Regions from separate parts of the Jeotgalibaca sp. A127 genome, predicted to be linked through region 1. Evidence: a T-box and tRNA genes for the amino acid it is inferred to sense, from the RefSeq annotation. Region 1 holds a T-box; the other holds one or more tRNA genes.

Region 1 (9,849 bases):
GATCTTTTCTTTGCAGTTTCCCAAAGAATCGAAGAAATTTCAGCTAAATTAAATCGCGTAAAAATCGATATGGAAGAAATCGAAAATCTGGTGGTCATGTGTGAAGAGGATATCCAACTATTGGATAAACGTACCGAAGAAATCCTCGACCAAGCTAACATGACTGAATCCTTGATTCAATATGCAAATCGTTACCGTGATAATCCAGAAGTTGAAGCAGCAACGCGTGAAGCACTCGACTTATTCCAAAATGCTTATGACTACGAAAATGCAATGAACGTCATGAAAAATATATTGAATAAAGTGGAACCAGGTGCTAGCAAAAAGGTTGAAGATAACTACTTGGAAGATAAAAATCGTCGTTCCTTTACACCGCAACAATCGACTAAATGATGAATAGGGCTGAGACATTAATTTTATGTCTCAGCTTTAACTTTGTAAAAAATTACAGAAAGAGTGAAATAATGATTTATTTTGATAACAGCGCAACGACGCCCATCTTCCCTGAAGCATTGGATACATATATAAAAGTTAGCCAGGCCATTACCGGCAATCCCTCAAGTTTGCACAAATTGGGAGTGATGGCTGACCAGTTGCTTCAACAATCCCGTAAACAAGTAGCTGACTTATTGAACGTAACACCGAAGGAAATATTTTTTACAAGCGGTGGAACAGAAGGGGACAATTGGGTCATAAAAGGAACCGCTATTGAAAAAGCGGTCTATGGGAAGCATCTGATCACCTCAGCCGTTGAACATCCCGCGGTTTCCAAAACGATGCAACAACTCAAAAAGTTGGGTTTTGAAATAACAGTCATTCCGGTTGATGAAGCGGGTGTCGTATCCGCAAGTGATGTAAAAGAGGCGATTCGCGAAGATACCATCCTGGTTTCGTTGATGGCAATAAATAACGAAGTAGGCGCCATCCAACCGATAAGGGAAGTCGGAGATATTTTGGAAGACTATCCCACTATTCACTATCATGTTGATGCCGTACAAGGGTTGACGGAATTCGACACGGTCATTCAGCATCCACGTATTGATTTCTTGGTTCTTTCCGCTCATAAATTCCGCGGTCCCAAAGGTGTCGGTATTGTTTACCATAAAGCTGGGAAGCGCATCGCCTCCCTCTTGACAGGTGGTGGGCAGGAATCCGGAGAACGTAGCTCAACCGAAAATGTTCCCGGTATTGCCGCAACCGCCAAAGCTTTGCGCATGGCTTTGGAAAAGCGGAACACCGCACACCAATCGGAACTTACGCTCAAAAACCATTTAATGTCATTTTTACAATCATATGATGATGTTAAAATTTTCAGTACGGCTGAAGGTGCATCACACATCTTGTGCTTTGCCATGAAAGATGTTCGTGGTGAAGTCATGGTCCATGCTTTTGAGAATGAAAACATTATTCTTTCCACGACCAGTGCATGCTCCAGTAAAAAAGGGGATGTCCCTGCTACATTGGAAGCCATGCACGTTCCGAGCGAATGGTCCCGTTGTGCAGTCCGCATCAGTTTATCGTCGGAAAATACGCTGGCAGAAGTAGAAACATTTAAATCCGTATTCGCTCAATTACATACAAAATTCAAAAAAATTCAGAAATAAGAAAGGAACTATCCATGGAAACACGTATTCAAATCCGCTTTGGTGAGCTCTCGACTAAAGGTAAAAATAAAAAAAGATTCATCCAAAAATTATCTCAAAATATCCGGGCAGCGACTCATGACTTTCCGCAGATTAAAATTCATGCGGAGCACGATTTCATTTTCTTGAACTTAAATGACGCTGAAGAGGCAGTAATTATTGAACGCCTGCAAGATATTTTCGGGATTCAAAATTTCTCGCCAGTTTATGTCGTGCCACGTGACTTTGAAACCGCACGTACTTTCATTATTGATTTAATGAAAAAACTAGACACAGAAAATAAAACATTCAAAATAGCAACGCGCCGTTCCGACCATTCTTATGAACACGATACGAACTGGTTGAATGCTGAATTTGGGGCAGCCGTTTTGCAAAATATTCCCAATATCACCGTTCAAGTGAAAAAACCCGATATCACCGTTCGCGTTGATGTTAAAAATGAAAACTTCCTGATCAGTACGGAAACTTACCAAGGAGCAGGAGGGTTACCAGTTGGTTCGAGTGGCCGGGGTATCTTAATGTTATCGGGTGGTATTGACTCGCCAGTTGCAGGGTATTTAGCAATGAAGCGGGGCGTTGAAATTGAAGCTCTTCACTTCCACAGCCCTCCGTATACAAGTCCACAAGCTTTGAAAAAAGCTAAAGATTTAACAGCGAAATTAACCCGTTTTTCAGGTTCTATTCAATTTATCGAAGTACCGTTTACCGAAATTCAGGAAGAAATAAAAGCGAAAATTCCTGAGGGATATGGTATGACGGTTACGCGTCGCATGATGCTTCGTATTACGGATGCTATCCGGGAACAACGGAAAGCCTTGGCAATTTTTAACGGTGAAAGCTTGGGCCAAGTTGCTTCACAAACGTTGGAAAGTATGGTGGCAATCAATGCCGTTACTTCAACGCCAATTATCCGCCCAGTAGCCACAATGGATAAAAATGAAATCATCGATATCGCGCAAAAAATCGATACATTTGATTTATCAATCCAGCCGTTTGAAGATTGCTGTACCATTTTTGCACCGGCTGCTCCAAAAACGAAACCGCATTTGGATAAAGTTAACAGGTTCGAAGGAAATATGGATATTGAAGGTTTGGTTGCGCGTGCCGTTGCTGGCATTGTGGTAACCCGCATTAGCCAGGAAACACTCATTGAGGAAGAAACTTTGTTCAGTAGTTTATTATAATAAATCATATCGCTTACTTTTCCACTTAACATTGGTATAATGAAGATATCAAATTAATAGGAGGAATAAGGATGGAAATTACAGTAAAAGGTAAACCAACATTAGTAGAAGGTCCATTGCCAGCTGTAGGGGATGTTGTTTCAACTTTCTCTTTGAAAAATATTAAGGGTGAAACAGTTACAGACGAAACAATTAAAGGTCAAGTGACTATTTTGAGCGTATTCCCAGACATCGCGACAAGTGTATGTGATCAACAAACACGTTCCTTCAACGAGGTAGCATCCAACATCGAAGGCATTCGTTTAGTGAATGTTTCTAAAAATACAGCAGAAGAATTAAATGAATGGTGTGCTGCAAAAGGTTTGGATATCGATATGTGGACTGATACAGACGGTGAATTTGCTAAAGCATTTGGTGTTTTGATGCCAGAATTGGATAAATTAGCGCGTAGTGTATTTGTCTTAACAGAAGATAATGAAGTAGCATACCGTGAATTGGTTCCGGAAATGGCTGAAGAACCAAATTACGATGCAGCAGTAGAAGCTGCAAAAGATTTACTTTAAAATTTTGGGTTTTGATGGTAGACTATTGGAGAGAAAAATGCGATTGAACTGGGAAGAGTAATCGCAGCACGGTTACATAGCGAGAAAAGCGGATGGTGAAAGCTTTTTTAACCGGCTGGATGAAGGTAGCCCAGGAGCAAGTGGGATGAAGGCAGTGCTGTGTAGTCCTACTCGGAGATAGCTCCGTTATCAAAACGAGACATGGGATTATTATGCCCATAAACTCAGGTGGTACCACGAAATTTATTCGTCCTGCAATTTTGCAGGGCGATTTTTTTGTTTAAAGCGGCGTTTATTCCACCAAATTGACGCCACCACTGCATTTCATTTAAACACGAGAGAGGAATGAAAGTATGTCACAGTTAGACCAAATGTCTACAAAATACCAACCGCAAGAAGTTGAAAAAGGAAAATATAAAAAATGGGTGGAGTCCAAATTATTCCGTCCAAGCGGAAATAAAGATGCGAAACCCTACTCCATCGTTATCCCGCCTCCAAACGTTACAGGACGTTTGCACTTGGGTCACGCGTGGGACGTTACTTTGCAAGATATGTTGATTCGGATGAAACGCATGCAAGGGTATGACACATTGTGGTTGCCGGGAATGGACCATGCAGGTATCGCAACCCAAGCAAAAGTTGAAGCTAAACTTGCTGAAGACGGTATTTCCCGTCATGATTTAGGACGCGAAGCTTTTGTCGATAAGGTTTGGGAATGGAAGGAAGATTATGCTGGCTTCATCCGCGACCAATGGGAAAAAATGGGGATTTCCGTTGACTATGAACGCGAACGATTCACTTTGGATGACGGATTGTCGGACGCCGTTCGCAAAGTGTTTGTAACCCTTTATGAAAAAGGCTTGATTTACCGCGGTGCTTATTTGATCAACTGGGATCCAAAAGCGCAAACAGCATTGTCGGATATCGAAGTCATCCATAAAGATGTAAATGGTGCTTTCTACCACTTCCGTTACCCACTGACTGATGGTTCTGGCTTCGTTGAATTGGCAACGACACGTCCCGAAACAATGTTGGGAGATACAGCAGTAGCCGTTCACCCTGAAGACGAGCGTTATGCTCACTTAATCGGAAAAACAATTATGTTACCGTTGATGAATCGTGAAATTCCAATTATTGCCGATGACTACGTTGATAAAGATTTCGGAACCGGCGTTGTTAAAATTACACCAGCCCATGATCCAAATGACTTTGAGGTAGGTTTGCGTCATAACTTGCCCCAAATCAATGTTATGAACAACGATGCGACAATGAATGCAGAAGCGGGTAAATACGAAGGTATGGATCGCTTCGAAGCACGCAAAGCTGTTGTTAAAGATATGGATGCAGAAGGTTTCTTGGTTAAGGTTGAAGAGATGGTCCACAGTGTTGGTCACTCTGAGCGTACTGATGTGGTGGTCGAACCGCTTATTTCGACACAATGGTTTGTAAAAATGGCACCTCTTGCTGAAAAAGCAATCGAAAATCAAGGTACGGATGATAAAGTATCGTTCTTCCCGGAACGTTTCGAAAATACGTTTACACGCTGGATGGAAAACATCCATGACTGGGTTATTTCCCGTCAACTATGGTGGGGACACCGTATTCCTGCTTGGTACCATAAAGAAACTGGCGAAATGTATGTTGGCATGGAAGACCCAACCGATATCGAAAATTGGGAACAAGACCCAGACGTATTGGACACATGGTTCAGTTCTGCCCTATGGCCATTTTCAACAATGGGTTGGCCGGATGAGGAATCAGAAGACTTCAAACGGTATTTCCCGACTAGCACATTAGTAACGGGTTATGACATTATTTCCTTCTGGGTAAGCCGGATGATTTTCCAATCTTTGGAATTTACTGAAAAACGCCCATTTGAAAATGTGTTGATTCATGGTTTGATTCGTGATGAACAAGGCCGTAAGATGAGTAAATCCCTAGGTAACGGAATTGATCCAATGGATGTTATTGATCAATATGGTGCTGATGCTTTGCGTTGGTTCCTATCAAATGGTTCCTCCCCAGGACAAGACGTGCGTTTCAGTTATGAAAAAATGGATGCATCATGGAACTTCATCAATAAAATATGGAACGCAAGCCGTTATGTATTGATGAACCTTGACGGATTAACCTATGATCAAATTGATTTAACAGGTGAGAAAACATTGGCTGACCAATGGATTCTGTCTAAATTGAACCGTACGATTGCGAAAGTAACCGAATTATTTGAGAAATTTGAATTTGGTGAAGCCGGTAAATTGCTCTATCACTTTATTTGGGATGAGTATTGTGACTGGTACATCGAAATGACCAAAGAAGTGCTTCAAGGTGATAACGAAGCGGCTAAATTGACAGCGCGTAGCATCTTGGCACATGTATTGGACAACATTCTGCGTTTGTTGCATCCAATCATGCCTTTTGTTACAGAAGAAATTTGGCAAAATGCACCACATCAAGGTGATTCAATCGTGGTGGCTGAGTATCCAGTTGCGGATGCAAATTTGGTCGACGATGCAGCGGAAACGGCCATGGACAAATTGATAGGTTTGATTCGTGGGGTACGGAATATCCGTAATGAAATGAATACACCATTATCGAAGAAAGTACCGATGCAGATCAATGTAAATGATGATGCAACAGAAAACATTTTCACTGCGAACGAAGCTTATATCATCCGCTTCTGTAATCCAGAAAGTTTAGAAATCGGCCAAACTCTGGAAACAACGGAAGAGGCTGTTACAGCGATTATTTCTGGTGGGGAAGTTCGGATGCCATTAGCAGGCCTGATTAAACTGGAAGACGAAATTATTCGTTTGGAAGGCGAAGCAGAGAAGCTTGCAAAAGAAGTGGACCGGGTTGTAAAAAAACTGGGTAATGAAAAATTCGTAAGCAAAGCACCTGAAGCTGTTGTTGCAGGTGAACGTGCCAAAGAAAAAGATTACCGTGAAAAATTGGCGACTGTCAACGAACGCATCGCTAGCTTAAAAGCACAATTATAAAAAAGATGAAGATGGCTGAGAAGTATTCCCAGCCATCTTTTTGCAAAGGGTGGAAGCATGTTTACAACTTATGAAGAAGCAATGAACTGGATTCATACCCGTAAAGGAATGGGGCCTAAACCAGGAATAAAACGAATGGAATGGCTAATGGAGAAATTAGACCATCCCGAGAAAAAGTTTCCGGCCATTCATATTGCCGGAACCAATGGGAAGGGGTCTACTGTTGCGTATTTAACCAGCTTGTTTAAAGCCTCTGGACACACCGTGGGAAGCTTCACATCACCGCATATTATGCGTTTCAATGAGCGAATCAGTATAAATGGGGAACAGATTTCCGACAATGCAGTTTTGGAATTGGCGAATGCGATTCAACCACTGTACACTGAAATTTCGGAAACGGAGTTAGGTCCTTTAACAGAGTTCGAAGTGGTGACGGCGATGATGTTTCTTCATTTTGCCCGCATTCAACCAGATGTTGTCTTGCTGGAAGTAGGATTGGGTGGCTTATTCGACAGTACGAATGTAGCTGCACCGAAACTGACCATGATTACGACAATCGGAATGGATCATTTGCAGATACTTGGAAATACGATAGAAGAAATTGCCTTTCAAAAAGCAGGTATCATCAAAAACGGTGTACCACTGGTGATCGGGAATATCCAGGGTGCTGCCAAAAAAGTCATTTTAGACATGGCAAAAGAGAAAAAAAGTCCTGTTTTGGCTTATCAAGATGATTTCATTGCCGTGAATCAGCCGACTACCAGAGACTTCCATGAACACTTCGATTTTAAAGCGCCCGAATTAAAATTGGATGACATCGAAATTGCTTTGATGGGCCATCACCAAATCGACAATGCAGCAACAGCACTCATGGCCTTTATGACATTCTGTAAGGCCCAAAAATTAAACTATTCAGAAAAGACGATTTTGGCCGGCTTCCGCCAAGCCTTTTGGCCAGTTCGAATGGAGATTATCTCGCAGGATCCTTTTATCATCCTGGATGGCGCTCATAACGAACCGGCAATGGCCGTATTGCTGGATGCCATCAATACGAATTTTTCCGATAAAAAAATAAAAGTCCTGTTTGCGGCACTCACAACCAAGGAACTTGAAAAAATAGGCCCTTGGTTAATGCGTATTCCTAATCACGATATTCATTTAACGACCTTTGATTTTCCACTGGTCGCAACATTGAAAGATTTAAAAGAACGCCTTGGCGTTTCTGATGCAACTTACCATGAAGATTGGAAAAAAACACTGACACAATTAAAAGGAAAATTAGCCTCAGATGAAATTTTGTTGGTGACGGGATCCTTATACTTCTTATCCGAAGTACGCCACTTTCTTATGGAGGGATAGACATGGATAAAAAAGTTATTATTTTTGATATGGACGGTTTAATGTTTGATACAGAAAAATTAGTTTGCCAGGCTCAAATGAGTATCGCTAAAAAGTTAGGTGTCCCCTTTACAGAAGATTATTATTTAGAATCAGTAGGCATGTCCGATAAAGACTGTTTAGTAAAGTATACGGAGGATTTTGGTGATTATGACATTGCTTACCAGTTGAGCAATGATTATCGGGCAGAGTTACACCGTTTGATAGAATTGAATGGTGTTCCCCATAAAAAGGGTTTGGAAGCTTTACTGCATCATTTTAAAGAGTTGGATAAGGAATTAATTCTTGCTTCGTCCAATCGCCATTACGATATAAACTTTTTCCTAGAGAAAGAAGGGCTTTCTCATTATTTCTCAAGGAAAATTAGTGGAGAAGATGTTGAGTTTGCCAAACCGCATCCCGCTATTTTTGAAAGAGCACACGCACTGACAAACCATGAAAAAGAAGCCTGTCTGATTTTGGAAGATTCACTGAATGGTGTCCGTTCAGCTTTTTCAGCGGGAATTGATGTCATCATGGTGCCAGATTTAATTGCTCCAAATGAAGAAGCAAGAGCTAAAACCATCGCAATTGTGAACGACTTGGACGAAATTAGAACATTATTTTAAGGTTTTGGGAAATAAAATAAAACTTTTGCGGTTTTTTTGCGTATATATCTATAGTGAGTAAAAAGGAGAGATAGTATGCAAGAAACAACATTAGTAAGAGAAGTCCCAAAATCATCCCGACCGAGGGAAAGGCTCGCACAATACGGCGAGAAAGCTTTGGCAACACATGAACTGTTAGCTATCTTGTTACGCACCGGCCCTAAAGACAGTAACGTTTTACAGCTTGCGATGCGGGTGATGAATGAATTCGAAGACCTCCATTCCTTGAAAATGGCTTCCGTTGAGGAACTAATGACGATTAATGGCATAGGAGAAACGAAGGCGATTGAAATCAAAGCCTGCATTGAACTTGGGTTACGCCTTGCTCAGACGACACAGTTAAAGAGTGGCGTCATTACTTCAACTAAAACGGCAGGGGCTTTGCTTAAACAAGAAATGCGCGATCTACAACAAGAACATGTCATCGCATTGTATTTAAATACTAAAAATGAAATCATCAAAAAGAAAACCATTTTTATCGGCAGTCTAAATAGTAGTGTCGCTCACCCGAGAGAAATATTTCGGGAAGCCGTTCGTTTTTCTGCTGCCCGGATTATTTTGGGTCACAACCATCCCTCTGGAAATCCGGAGCCCTCGGAAGCAGATTTGATATTTACGCGGAGGATGGTCGAATGTGGCGAGATGATGGGGATTGAGCTCCTGGATCACTTTATTATCGGCGACCAAAATTACATCAGTTTAAAGGAATATGGAATAATTTAGAAAAAGACTTGCAATAATTTAAAAGTCTGGTTATAATAAGGGTACGTTTTTGTAAGGGAAGAAAGTTATGTCATGAACATTCCGATCGTACCATTTGCAATAACAGAATATTTGTGCAAATTGCACGAGGAGGAATTTTTCATGGAAAATGGAACAGTAAAATGGTTTAACGCAGAAAAAGGATTTGGATTTATCGAACGCGACGGCGGAGATGATGTATTCGTACATTTCTCAGCAATCAACAGTGACGGTTTCAAATCTCTAGAAGAAGGACAAGCAGTTTCTTTCGACATCGTTGAAGGTAACCGTGGACCTCAAGCATCAAACGTAGAAAAAATCTAATTTTTCCTAGTTGATAATAAACAGCTGAGACATTCATTTGTCTCAGCTTTTTTGTTATCTCATTTTCTATTTTTTTAGTTCTATTATTTATGGTGTTGGTAGGCATTTCCTTCACCAATTCCAGATAACCAAGAACCTTTTTTTAAGAAAATGTTACATTTTCAAATATTTTTAGCTTTCGATTTTTTCGGATTTCAATTTGTGGTAAAATATTGAAGATATACGATGAGCATATGGAAGGATGAATCTTTTGTCGGCAATAAGTTTAAGAGCCAAAAGAATTGGTATTGATTTAGGTACGACAAATATTGTTGTCTGGATGGAAGGCAAGGGTATTGTCTATAGAGAAC
Region 2 (9,849 bases), on a different contig from region 1:
TTTAGGAACAGGAACAATCGCAAATGAATTTGCGACTCATTTCAAAGCAGAAAAAGCGGTGCTTTATGGTGTCGCATCACGTAGCCTGGAAAAATCAGAAGCCTTTGCGGAGAAATACGATATCCCGCACGCATACAGTTCTTACGCGGAAGCATTGGCTGATCAAAACGTTGAAGTGGTTTACATTGCTGTACCACATAGCCATCATTATCAGCTGATTAAAGCAGCCCTTAAAGCCGGCAAACACGTACTCTGTGAGAAAGTCATTACCGTTAATGGGGAGCAGTTGCGTGAAGTAACCCAACTTGCCGAAGAAAATCACTTATACTTGGCAGAAGCCATGACGATTTTCAATATGCCGCTGTATCGTACCTTGAAAGAATGGATCCGGGAAAACGACCTGGGACCACTGAAAATGATCCAAGCATCATTCGGCAGTTTCAAGGACACTGATCCATCCGTTTACTATTTCAACAAAGCCCTTGCTGGCGGTGCCCTTTTCGATATCGGTACGTATGCGTTATCGTTCGTTCGTCATTTCCTATCCAGCAAGCCAACCGAAATCCTGACCCTCGGAAATCTGCACGAATCCGGCGTGGACGAATCATCCGCCATCATTTTAAGAAACGAAGAACAGGAACTAGCGACCGTTTCGCTCACATTCCGGGCAAAGATGCCCAAACAAGGCGTGGTCGCATTTGAAAAAGGCTTCCTGACGATCATGGACTATCCCCGTCCCACTCAAGCAACGTTTACGAGTTATGATGGCAAACACCAAACCATCGAGGCGGGAGATACCGTGCAGGCACTTAACTACGAAGTGGCCAACTTTACCGACATGATTCTTGGGAAAAAAGAAAACAAAACCCTCCCATTGACTATGGATGTCGTCGAAATTATGGACACCGTACGAAAAGAGTGGGGTTTGGAATACCCATTTGAATAAGGGTGATTACTCACGGGCATATTTTGCTCTGAGTAATCACTTTTTTTACTATTACTTGAAGATGGAAGTTCCAACCCCTCTTTTTTGAATTTTAGATTTATTCCAATGACATTGCCGGGCGTAAACAACACCAAATAACCAAGAACCCAAAAAAGAGGCTGCGGGAATCATCCCACAGCCTCATCTAAATATCAGTTTTACATACCTAAATCTTTTTTCATTCTTTCCAATTCATCTTCAACCGCTGCCGATGTTTGGGAAGCATATTTCTCTTCCAAAGCTTTCGCTTCGTCTAATGGCTCGGAATTGAGTTCAGACATGGCGTTGGCTTCATCCAGCATACGAGTAGCTTTGTCTTCCATTCGCTTGAATGATCCCATTGCGCTTTCGGAACGTGTGACATTTTCGGAAACATCGTTCAATTTCTCTTGTGCTTTGGCAACAGACATCTTGCCTTTAATCATGTCACGACGTTGGCGAAGGGTATTGATGTCTTTTGCCAATTTGTCATGCATTTGGCGCATCTTAACGGCATTCTCATGAGCAGAAGCATAACTTGATGCTAGACCTGCACCCACGCTTTCGATTTCTTGTTTTTTGGATAAGAAAATACGTGCGTCGTCTTCATTGCCAGCTTCCAAAGCTTTCTTGGCAAGTTCTTCATATTTTCTAACTTCTGCTTCATTTTGGTCGACTTCACGTTTCGCACGTGCTTCTTCCGCCATGACACCAGCAGTATCGTGTTTAACTTCCGCTAAATCTTCCATCATATCACGGAGATATTGGTCGATCATTTTCTCTGGGTCTTCCATTCGATCGATAACAGCATTCACGTTTGCACTGATAATATCTGAAAAGCGTCCTAAAATTGACATAATTTTATTCCTCCTAAAATTTATCTTTTTATTATTCTTTATCTTCATATTTCTTGGCCAACTCATCTGCTTCGGAATCTTTGCCAAATGTTTCAATTGGCGTCTTCAGAAGGTCCTCTGTTCGTTTTGCTTCAATTGCTTCTTGTTCCTTGCGTTTCCGCCACCATAGGAACAAGATACCGGCTAATCCCACAAGCCCCAGTACAATCAGCACCGGAATCCAAGGTGAAGTAGTTACTTCCATTATCCGATCTGCCGCGTCCTTGAAGGAATTACTGAAGAACTGTTCATCCGTTAAGTTACCATCATAGTAATTACGATCGATATAATCGAGCAGTATGGTTCCGGCTTCAGAATCAATAACCTGATTAGCCTGCGTTCCTGTTACATAATAGGTAATATACTGGTTTGGTATTCCTTCATAAAATACAAACAGTAAGTGCGCTTCATCGGCAAACAACTCGTCGTATTTTTCATTGGCAAATGCCTCGACTTGATCCATGCTGGCAGTTTGGGAACCATTTATTTCATCTGTAATATACAAATGAGGTTGAACGCCCGTTTTCTCGTAGAAATGTCTTAAACCATCTACTAGTTGTGCGTCATTAGTGATCCAACCAGCATCATCCGTGAAATAGGCTGTTTCGTTGACGGACCCGGCAGGTAAGGGTTCTCTCTCAACTGTGGATGGTGCAACTGATGAACCACCACCACCTACATTAGCCAAGAAGAAAAAGATTACTGCCAAGACGCTCAGAACAATAGCCAGAGTTCCACATCCCGGCGCACAACCGCCACCACCAGGGGAACGGTTTGGACCACGATTGGAATAGCGTCTGCCACCCGTGTTTATGAAGATGGGTCCTGTCCCGAATGGTCGGCCCCAAGAGCCACCGCCACCCCAGGAACTACCGCCTCGATTGCCACCTGAGCCACCAAACGATCCGCCGCCACGGCCGCCCCAACTGCTGCGTCCGCCGCCACCACGGTTTCCACCGAATGAACCACCGCCACCACGGAAGCCGCCACCGCCGCCTCCAAATGAGCCGCCGCCACCGCCACCGCCGCCTCCTCTACCCATAGACATCCCTCTTTCCATTCTCTTTTCCGGTCAAAATGTCTTTCGTAACTTCAATATAGCATAAGCAAAACCTGGGTGCAATTTTGAACCCATGGAAAATAAAACGTTTACTAAAATATTATTAAACAAAAAATTATATTTAGATAATAGATTTGGTGTACAATAAAAGACGGATGTAAGGCTGTTTTTGATTTGGCGGAGACCAATCTGAAAGGTGAGAAAATATGTTAGAGTTAAAAAACATTACCAAAGAGTACCGAACGGGAGACCAAGTTGTCCAAGCTCTTAAAGGCATCAATTTGAAATTCCGCAGTAATGAATTCGTTTCAATATTGGGTCAAAGTGGATCCGGTAAAACAACGATGTTGAATATTATCGGAGGATTGGACCGCTACACACATGGCGACTTGTTGATTAATGGTCGTTCGACCAAAGAATATAAAGACCGTGACTGGGATACGTACCGAAATCATTCGGTTGGCTTCATTTTCCAAAGCTACAACTTGATTCCTCACCAAAGCGTTTTGTCAAACGTTGAACTGGCTTTGACTTTGTCCGGTGTTTCGAAAGAAGAACGTCGCAAACGTGCCCAGGATGTTTTGGAAAAAGTTGGCTTGAAAGACCACGTCACTAAACGTCCCAATCAACTGTCCGGTGGTCAAATGCAGCGGGTCGCGATTGCCCGGGCTTTAATAAATGATCCAGAAATCCTTTTGGCTGATGAACCAACGGGAGCCTTGGATTCGGAAACAAGCGTACAAATTATGGCATTGTTACAGGAAATTGCTTCTGACCGCCTTGTAATCATGGTTACGCATAACCCGCAGTTGGCTGAAGATTACTCAACTCGGATTATCAAGGTATTGGATGGAGAAGTTCTGTCCGATTCTAATCCGGCGAGTGAGACGGAAATTCGTGATAGTAAAATTCTCAAGAACGATAAAACATTCATGTCCTTCTTTACGGCTTTAAGTTTAAGTTTCAATAACTTGTTGACGAAAAAAGGGCGGACGCTACTGACTGCATTTGCCGGTAGTATCGGGATTATCGGGATTGCCTTGATTATGTCCCTATCGAACGGAGTCCAAAACTATATCGCGCGTATTGAAGAGGACACCTTATCTTCCTATCCACTGACGATTGAAGAATCAACATTGGATATGGGAATGATTATTGGTGCTTTGATGGGTGTTAATACGGAGGATTTGGATGAAGTTCCAGAAGGTGAAGTTGCTGCAACGCCCATAATGACTGACGTGATGGATACTTTGGCAAGCCGCAAAGACTCCAATAACTTGACTGCCTTCAAAGAATTTTTGGAAGAAGACGCAGGTGTTAAAGCGAATATCAATGCGATTCAATACAGTTATAATATTCCGATTAATATTTATAACGCAGAGGGTGTGGATGGTGTCGTTCAAGTAAATCCTTCCAACGTCATGAACGCGATCGGGATGGGGCAGACCATGGATGCTCAATCTTCAAATCCACTACAAAATGCAATGGGTGGCGGAGCAATGGTGGGACCTGCGGGTGTGGATTCCTGGAAAGAATTACTGGACAATCAACCCTTATTGGAGAGCCAGTACGATACGGTATCCGGTCGTTGGCCCGAAGATTACAATGAAGTTATCTTGATTGTGGACGAGAACAATCGGGTGAGCGATTATATGTTATATTCCCTCGGTTTGTTGAGCCAGGAAGAACTGGGCGAAAGCTTCCAGTCCGTATTGAAAGGGGAAGACCATGAACTGCCTGATATTCCCACTTATACAAATGAAGAATTACTTGATATGACGTTCAAATTGGTCATCAACACCGATTTGTATGAAAAAGAAAATGGCATTTGGATGGACCGTAGTGATGATCAGGCATTTATTGATGAAGTTGTCGCAAATAGTGAAGATGTTACAGTGGTAGGGATTATGCGTCCTAACCCAGAAGCTGTGACAACAAGTGAAACGGGTTCAATCGGATACACAAGCAAACTGAAAGAACATATCATGGCATCGGTTAATGATTCTGAAATAGTTCAGGAACAAATGAATAATCCAGAGACAAACATTTTCACGGGCATGGCTTTCCCGGAAAATACCAATGAAGAATTTGATTTCGCAGCCCTGTCAGATGAAGAACGTGCCTATATGGCGACTCTTTCCGAAGAGGATTTAGCTGAATTGTTGAATGCTTACCAAGACAACTACAGTACGACGTATGAATCGAACCTGCAAACATTGGCTGCAGTGGATGAAGAAAAACCTAGCGCCATTAATATTTACGCAAAAGATTTCGAAACAAAGGATAATTTAGAAACGATTATTTCTGATTACAACCAACGTGAAACCGAAGCGGGTCGTGATGAGAACGTAATTACTTATAACGACTTGGTTGGAACGATCATGTCTTCCGTAACATCCATCATCAACATTATCAGTTATGTGTTGATTGCCTTTGTTGGCGTATCCTTAGTGGTTTCTTCCATCATGATTGGTATTATCACCTACATCTCTGTATTGGAACGTACCAAAGAAATCGGAATTCTCCGTAGTGTAGGGGCATCCAAACGTGATATTTCCCGCGTTTTTAATGCTGAAACGTTCATTATCGGTTTGTTCTCCGGCTTATTAGGTATTGGAATCACAGCGCTCTTGAATATTCCAATCAGCTTGATAATCAAAAATATGACAGACATTTCCGGAATTTCATCCTTACCGATTGAAGGAGCAGTATTCCTGGTCCTTGTCAGTTTAGTATTGACCGTCATCGCGGGCTTGATCCCGGCAAAAATGGCTGCCAAGAAAGACCCGGTAGAAGCTTTACGATCTGAATAATAAATATTGGACACCGTCACTCTAGCTAGTGGCGGTTTTTTTTCGTAAAATAGAGACGAAGATACAAAGGATGTGACAAGTTGAAACCACAAATTTTACAGTTGATGCCGAATACGGCTGATGAGAAACGATGGGTAGCTGAAATCACGGGTGAAGACCCGACCTTTAAATTGAAGCGTGATTTCCAACCGGATAGTCCAGAAGGCGTTTGGGAAATATATGATGGTTGGTATCAAATCCACGGCCAGGCACAAGGTGTTTCGCCGTTTAACAAAGAATATGTGCACGTGAAAGATGGTCGCATGCTGCGCCATTTAAATTTTCGCTTTGTCCTGGCACACTTGGATGAAATTAAAGCCGCCGAGCCGGAACGAATGGAACGGATGCGGAAACAAATCTATGCGATGCTGGATGAAATCAAACGCGAAGCCCCATACCAACCTGTCGAAGAAGCAATGGAACGACAAAAAGAAGACTGTGATATGACTGATGAACCTGACCAACTTTTGGGGGCTATAACCATTTTGAAAAAACGGAAAGAAGCCATGATTAAAGAGTATCAGGAATTGTTTGCGAATTATCAGGAGTGGTAAGGGAGGGGTATATTTGGAAAAGGTACTTGCGGAACGTTTGCAGAGGCAATTGTTAGCAAAGAAACATTTCCAGTCACCTGAAGAAACGGTTCGCTGGATGCTGGCAGTCCAGGGACAAGACTATCATCCAGCATTATGGGCGATAGCGATGCGGACGCCGGGTGTCACTAAAAAAGACCTCGAACAAGCAGTCGCTGATATGAAAATCGTTCGGTCTTGGACCATGCGCCATACCATTCATTTTGTGGCGATAGAAGTCTTAACCTGGATGATGGAACTATCCCGGGACCGTATGCTAAAACGGTATAAAAACCATATGCTAAAAGAAACGGATCTTGACACAAAAGACCTGGAACAAGCCCTGCTTATTATTGAAGCAGCCTTGAAAGGCAAAAAACTCATACCTCGCCCCGAACTCCGGGAGATACTCGAAGAAGCCACTGTCGATACGAAAGGGCAACGGTACTACCATATACTCTGGTATGCCGCTCAAAAGGGCATTATTTTCATCGGTCCCATGGCAGGAAAACAACAGACACTGGGGTTGGTATCCGAGTGGGCTCCACCCAGTCCTTTCACGACACGAGAAGAAGCCTTGAAAGAACTGGCCAGCCGTTATTTGGCCAGTCATGGACCTGCCACCCCAAAAGACTTGGCGTGGTGGGCCGGGTTGAGCGTAGGAGAGGCCAAAAAAGCTATGGAAATGGCGACTGTCACGGTTGATCCCGTAATGGAAGCTTTCGAACCATCACTTCATCTCCTACCAACTTTGGATGAATTCCTGATTGGCTACCAAGACCGAACGGCTTCTCTTACAGAGGCAATGCGCATACAACTCGACCCCTTGAAACGAGGTATCTATCGCCCGCTGTTGTTTAACGGCAAAGTGGTGGGGAGTTGGAAGCCTATCGTTAAAGGAGAAAAGGTAACCTTATCCTACACCATCCACCCCAACGTCCAAATTCCCCAAACGTTGCTGATAAAACAAGCAAAAGCCTATGCCACTTTTTTTGGCCACCATTTTGAGGGGGTAGAACAGGTTTCTGAATTTCAAATGCGGCGTTAAGCAGGAAAATCATCTGGGAACGCCGCATTTTTCGCTAAAAAGCGGCGTTGCGCGCGCGGAAAAAATTTAATCGCCGCACCTCGGTACCCGGAAACGCAAAAAACGCGAACGCAAGGAAAAATCCATTGGCGTTCACGCTATTTTATAGATGGGCCGTACTGGGTTCGAACCAGTGACCTCTTCCTTGTCGAGGAAGCATTCTCCCACTGAACTAACGGCCCGTTATAGGGGTAACATATTTATTATACGATGTTACCGGTGATAAAGTCAATGATGAAACCAAACGTTGCTATGCTCGGAAAAATCGCTATAATTAATAGAGTTGAACAGAATCGAGGAGGTAGGAAATGGGTAAAATAGGATTTGATTCAAAGAAGTACATCGAAGAACAAACGCGCTATATTTCAGAGCGTGTGAATCACTACGATAAGCTATATCTAGAATTCGGTGGGAAATTAATTGGCGACAAGCATGCAAAAAGGGTCCTACCTGGTTTCGATGAAGATGCGAAAATCAAAATTTTACAACGCTTGGCAGACAAATCGGAAATCGTGATTTGTGTTTATGCCGGCGATATTGAACGTAATAAAATTCGTGGTGACTACGGAATTACTTATGATATGGAAGTCTTTCGTTTAATCGATGAATTTCGGGAATATGGCCTGTCCGTCAACAGCGTCGTAATCACGCGCTATCATGGTCAACCAAGCACAAAAGTATTCATTAATAAACTCGAAAAACGCGATATCAAAGTTTACACCCATAAAAATATCGAAGGTTATCCTTCAGATGTGGAAATGATCGTAAGCGAAGAAGGATTCGGGTCAAATTCATATATTGAAACAACCAAACCAATCGTCGTAATGACGGCACCGGGTGGCGGTAGCGGCAAATTGGCGACATGTCTGAACCAGTTGTATCATGAAAATCAAATGGGTCGTTCGGCAGGATATTCAAAATTTGAAACTTTCCCCGTTTGGAATGTTCCTTTAAAACATCCGTTGAACATGGCTTATGAAGCAGCAACAGTTGACTTGAAAGACGTTAACATGATTGATAACTTCCATTTTGAAAAATACCATGAAGTGGCGGTCAACTATAACCGTGATATCGAAATCTTCCCGGTTATCAAACGGATTATCGAAAAAATCACGCAAAAAGAATCGGTATACCAATCCCCAACCGATATGGGCGTAAATCGGGTTGGATTTGGGATTGTGGATGACGAAGTCGTTCGTGAAGCATCCAAACAAGAAATGATTCGCAGAAGTTTTGGCGTGGAATGTGACTACAAAAAAGGGCTGTTAAGCGAGGATATTGTTTATCGCATGAAAATTTTGTTGGACGAAGCGGATTTGACACACACGGATCGTCTCTCGGTCCAACCAGCACGTGATTATGCCGATAAGTGTCGTCAACGTGCTGAAACCAATGAAACGCAAGCTGTGATGGCATTTGAACTGAACGATGGGCGCATCGTAACCGGACGAACATCCAACTTAATGGATTCCTCCTCGGCAGCTATTTTGAACTCCATTAAATTTTTGGCCAATGTGGCCGATGAAATTCCATTGCTGTCCTTGACGATTTTGGAAACCATTCAAAAAACAAAAGCAGACGTCCTGCATAACCGTCGTCCAATCTTGAATGCGAATGAAATTTTGATTGCCTTGGCAATTAGTGCGGTAACGAACCCGACAGCGCAACTGTGCTACAACAAGTTATCCGAATTGGAAGGTGTTCAGGCCCATTCGACGGTAATGTTGAAGAAAGACGATGAACAAATTCTGCGGAATTTGGGAATCGATATTACCAGTGATGCACAATATCCATCCGAAAACCTTTATTATATTTAAACGAAACGGGAGTGCTGTCAGGAGCGCTCCGTTTTCTGTTATAATGAGGTGAACTAATATTAGAAGAGGTGTCGTATGACCTTATCATTTGAAGAGAAAAAAAGAATTTTTGATAGCTACGCGGAACTGGAATCAGCACCGGTTTCTTTAAAAAGATTGAATTATCATTTTAAAGGAAGTGCGGTTGCTAAAACAGTAGTCGTACGTAATTTGCATCCAAACGGCAACGCTTTGATTTACGCGGGTTATTTGCCAAAAGAAGAAACACAAAAAGGGTACGTTTCGGTTTTGGAAGAGGATGAAGCGGGCCTTCGTGAGTGGGTAGACAAAGCGATTGCACATTTGAAAAAAACCGAGGATGGCTACGAGGATGGCTATTATGAATTATGGTTTGACGCGAATGGCGAAGCCTTGCGTTTGACTTACGAAAACCCTATTTGGTCGGTATTGTTGGCAGACGGACAAGTAGAAGGAATATTTAAAACGAAAGAAGCAGGCGAAGGCTACCTGCACGATGAAGGTTTTCAGAAAGGTTAGGCAATGGCACAAGGTAGAAAAAAGAAAGATGAAGTAGACGTTAACTTGAAAGTGATATCGAGCG

The links. The T-box of region 1 lies ahead of ACTVAI_RS01590 (valine--tRNA ligase). A T-box ahead of a tRNA ligase gene usually reads a tRNA of that ligase, here a tRNA-Val.
Region 2: it encodes a tRNA-Val, which carries the amino acid that the T-box ahead of ACTVAI_RS01590 (valine--tRNA ligase) is inferred to sense. The anticodon was not compared.

What each region holds. Positions count from the first base shown of each region.
Region 1 covers NZ_JBQPRC010000001.1:309,881-319,729, reverse strand. The annotation lists gene ACTVAI_RS01610 (septation ring formation regulator EzrA) at 1-393, shown strand, start outside; gene ACTVAI_RS01605 (cysteine desulfurase family protein) at 465-1,604, shown strand; gene thiI (tRNA uracil 4-sulfurtransferase ThiI) at 1,619-2,827, shown strand; gene tpx (thiol peroxidase) at 2,899-3,390, shown strand; T-box leader at 3,424-3,648, shown strand; gene ACTVAI_RS01590 (valine--tRNA ligase) at 3,744-6,389, shown strand; gene ACTVAI_RS01585 (bifunctional folylpolyglutamate synthase/dihydrofolate synthase) at 6,447-7,748, shown strand; gene ACTVAI_RS01580 (HAD family hydrolase) at 7,751-8,395, shown strand; gene radC (RadC family protein) at 8,471-9,157, shown strand; gene cspD (cold-shock protein CspD) at 9,299-9,499, shown strand; gene ACTVAI_RS01565 (rod shape-determining protein) at 9,750-9,849, shown strand, end outside.
Region 2 covers NZ_JBQPRC010000002.1:72,769-82,617, forward strand. The annotation lists gene ACTVAI_RS02625 (Gfo/Idh/MocA family protein) at 1-946, shown strand, start outside; gene ACTVAI_RS02630 (PspA/IM30 family protein) at 1,144-1,821, opposite strand; gene ACTVAI_RS02635 (hypothetical protein) at 1,853-2,902, opposite strand; gene ACTVAI_RS02640 (ABC transporter ATP-binding protein/permease) at 3,127-5,733, shown strand; gene ACTVAI_RS02645 (hypothetical protein) at 5,814-6,326, shown strand; gene ACTVAI_RS02650 (winged helix DNA-binding domain-containing protein) at 6,340-7,392, shown strand; tRNA gene ACTVAI_RS02655 (tRNA-Val) at 7,542-7,613, opposite strand; gene ACTVAI_RS02660 (DUF1846 domain-containing protein) at 7,740-9,248, shown strand; gene ACTVAI_RS02665 (hypothetical protein) at 9,324-9,785, shown strand; gene ACTVAI_RS02670 (DNA/RNA non-specific endonuclease) at 9,789-9,849, shown strand, end outside.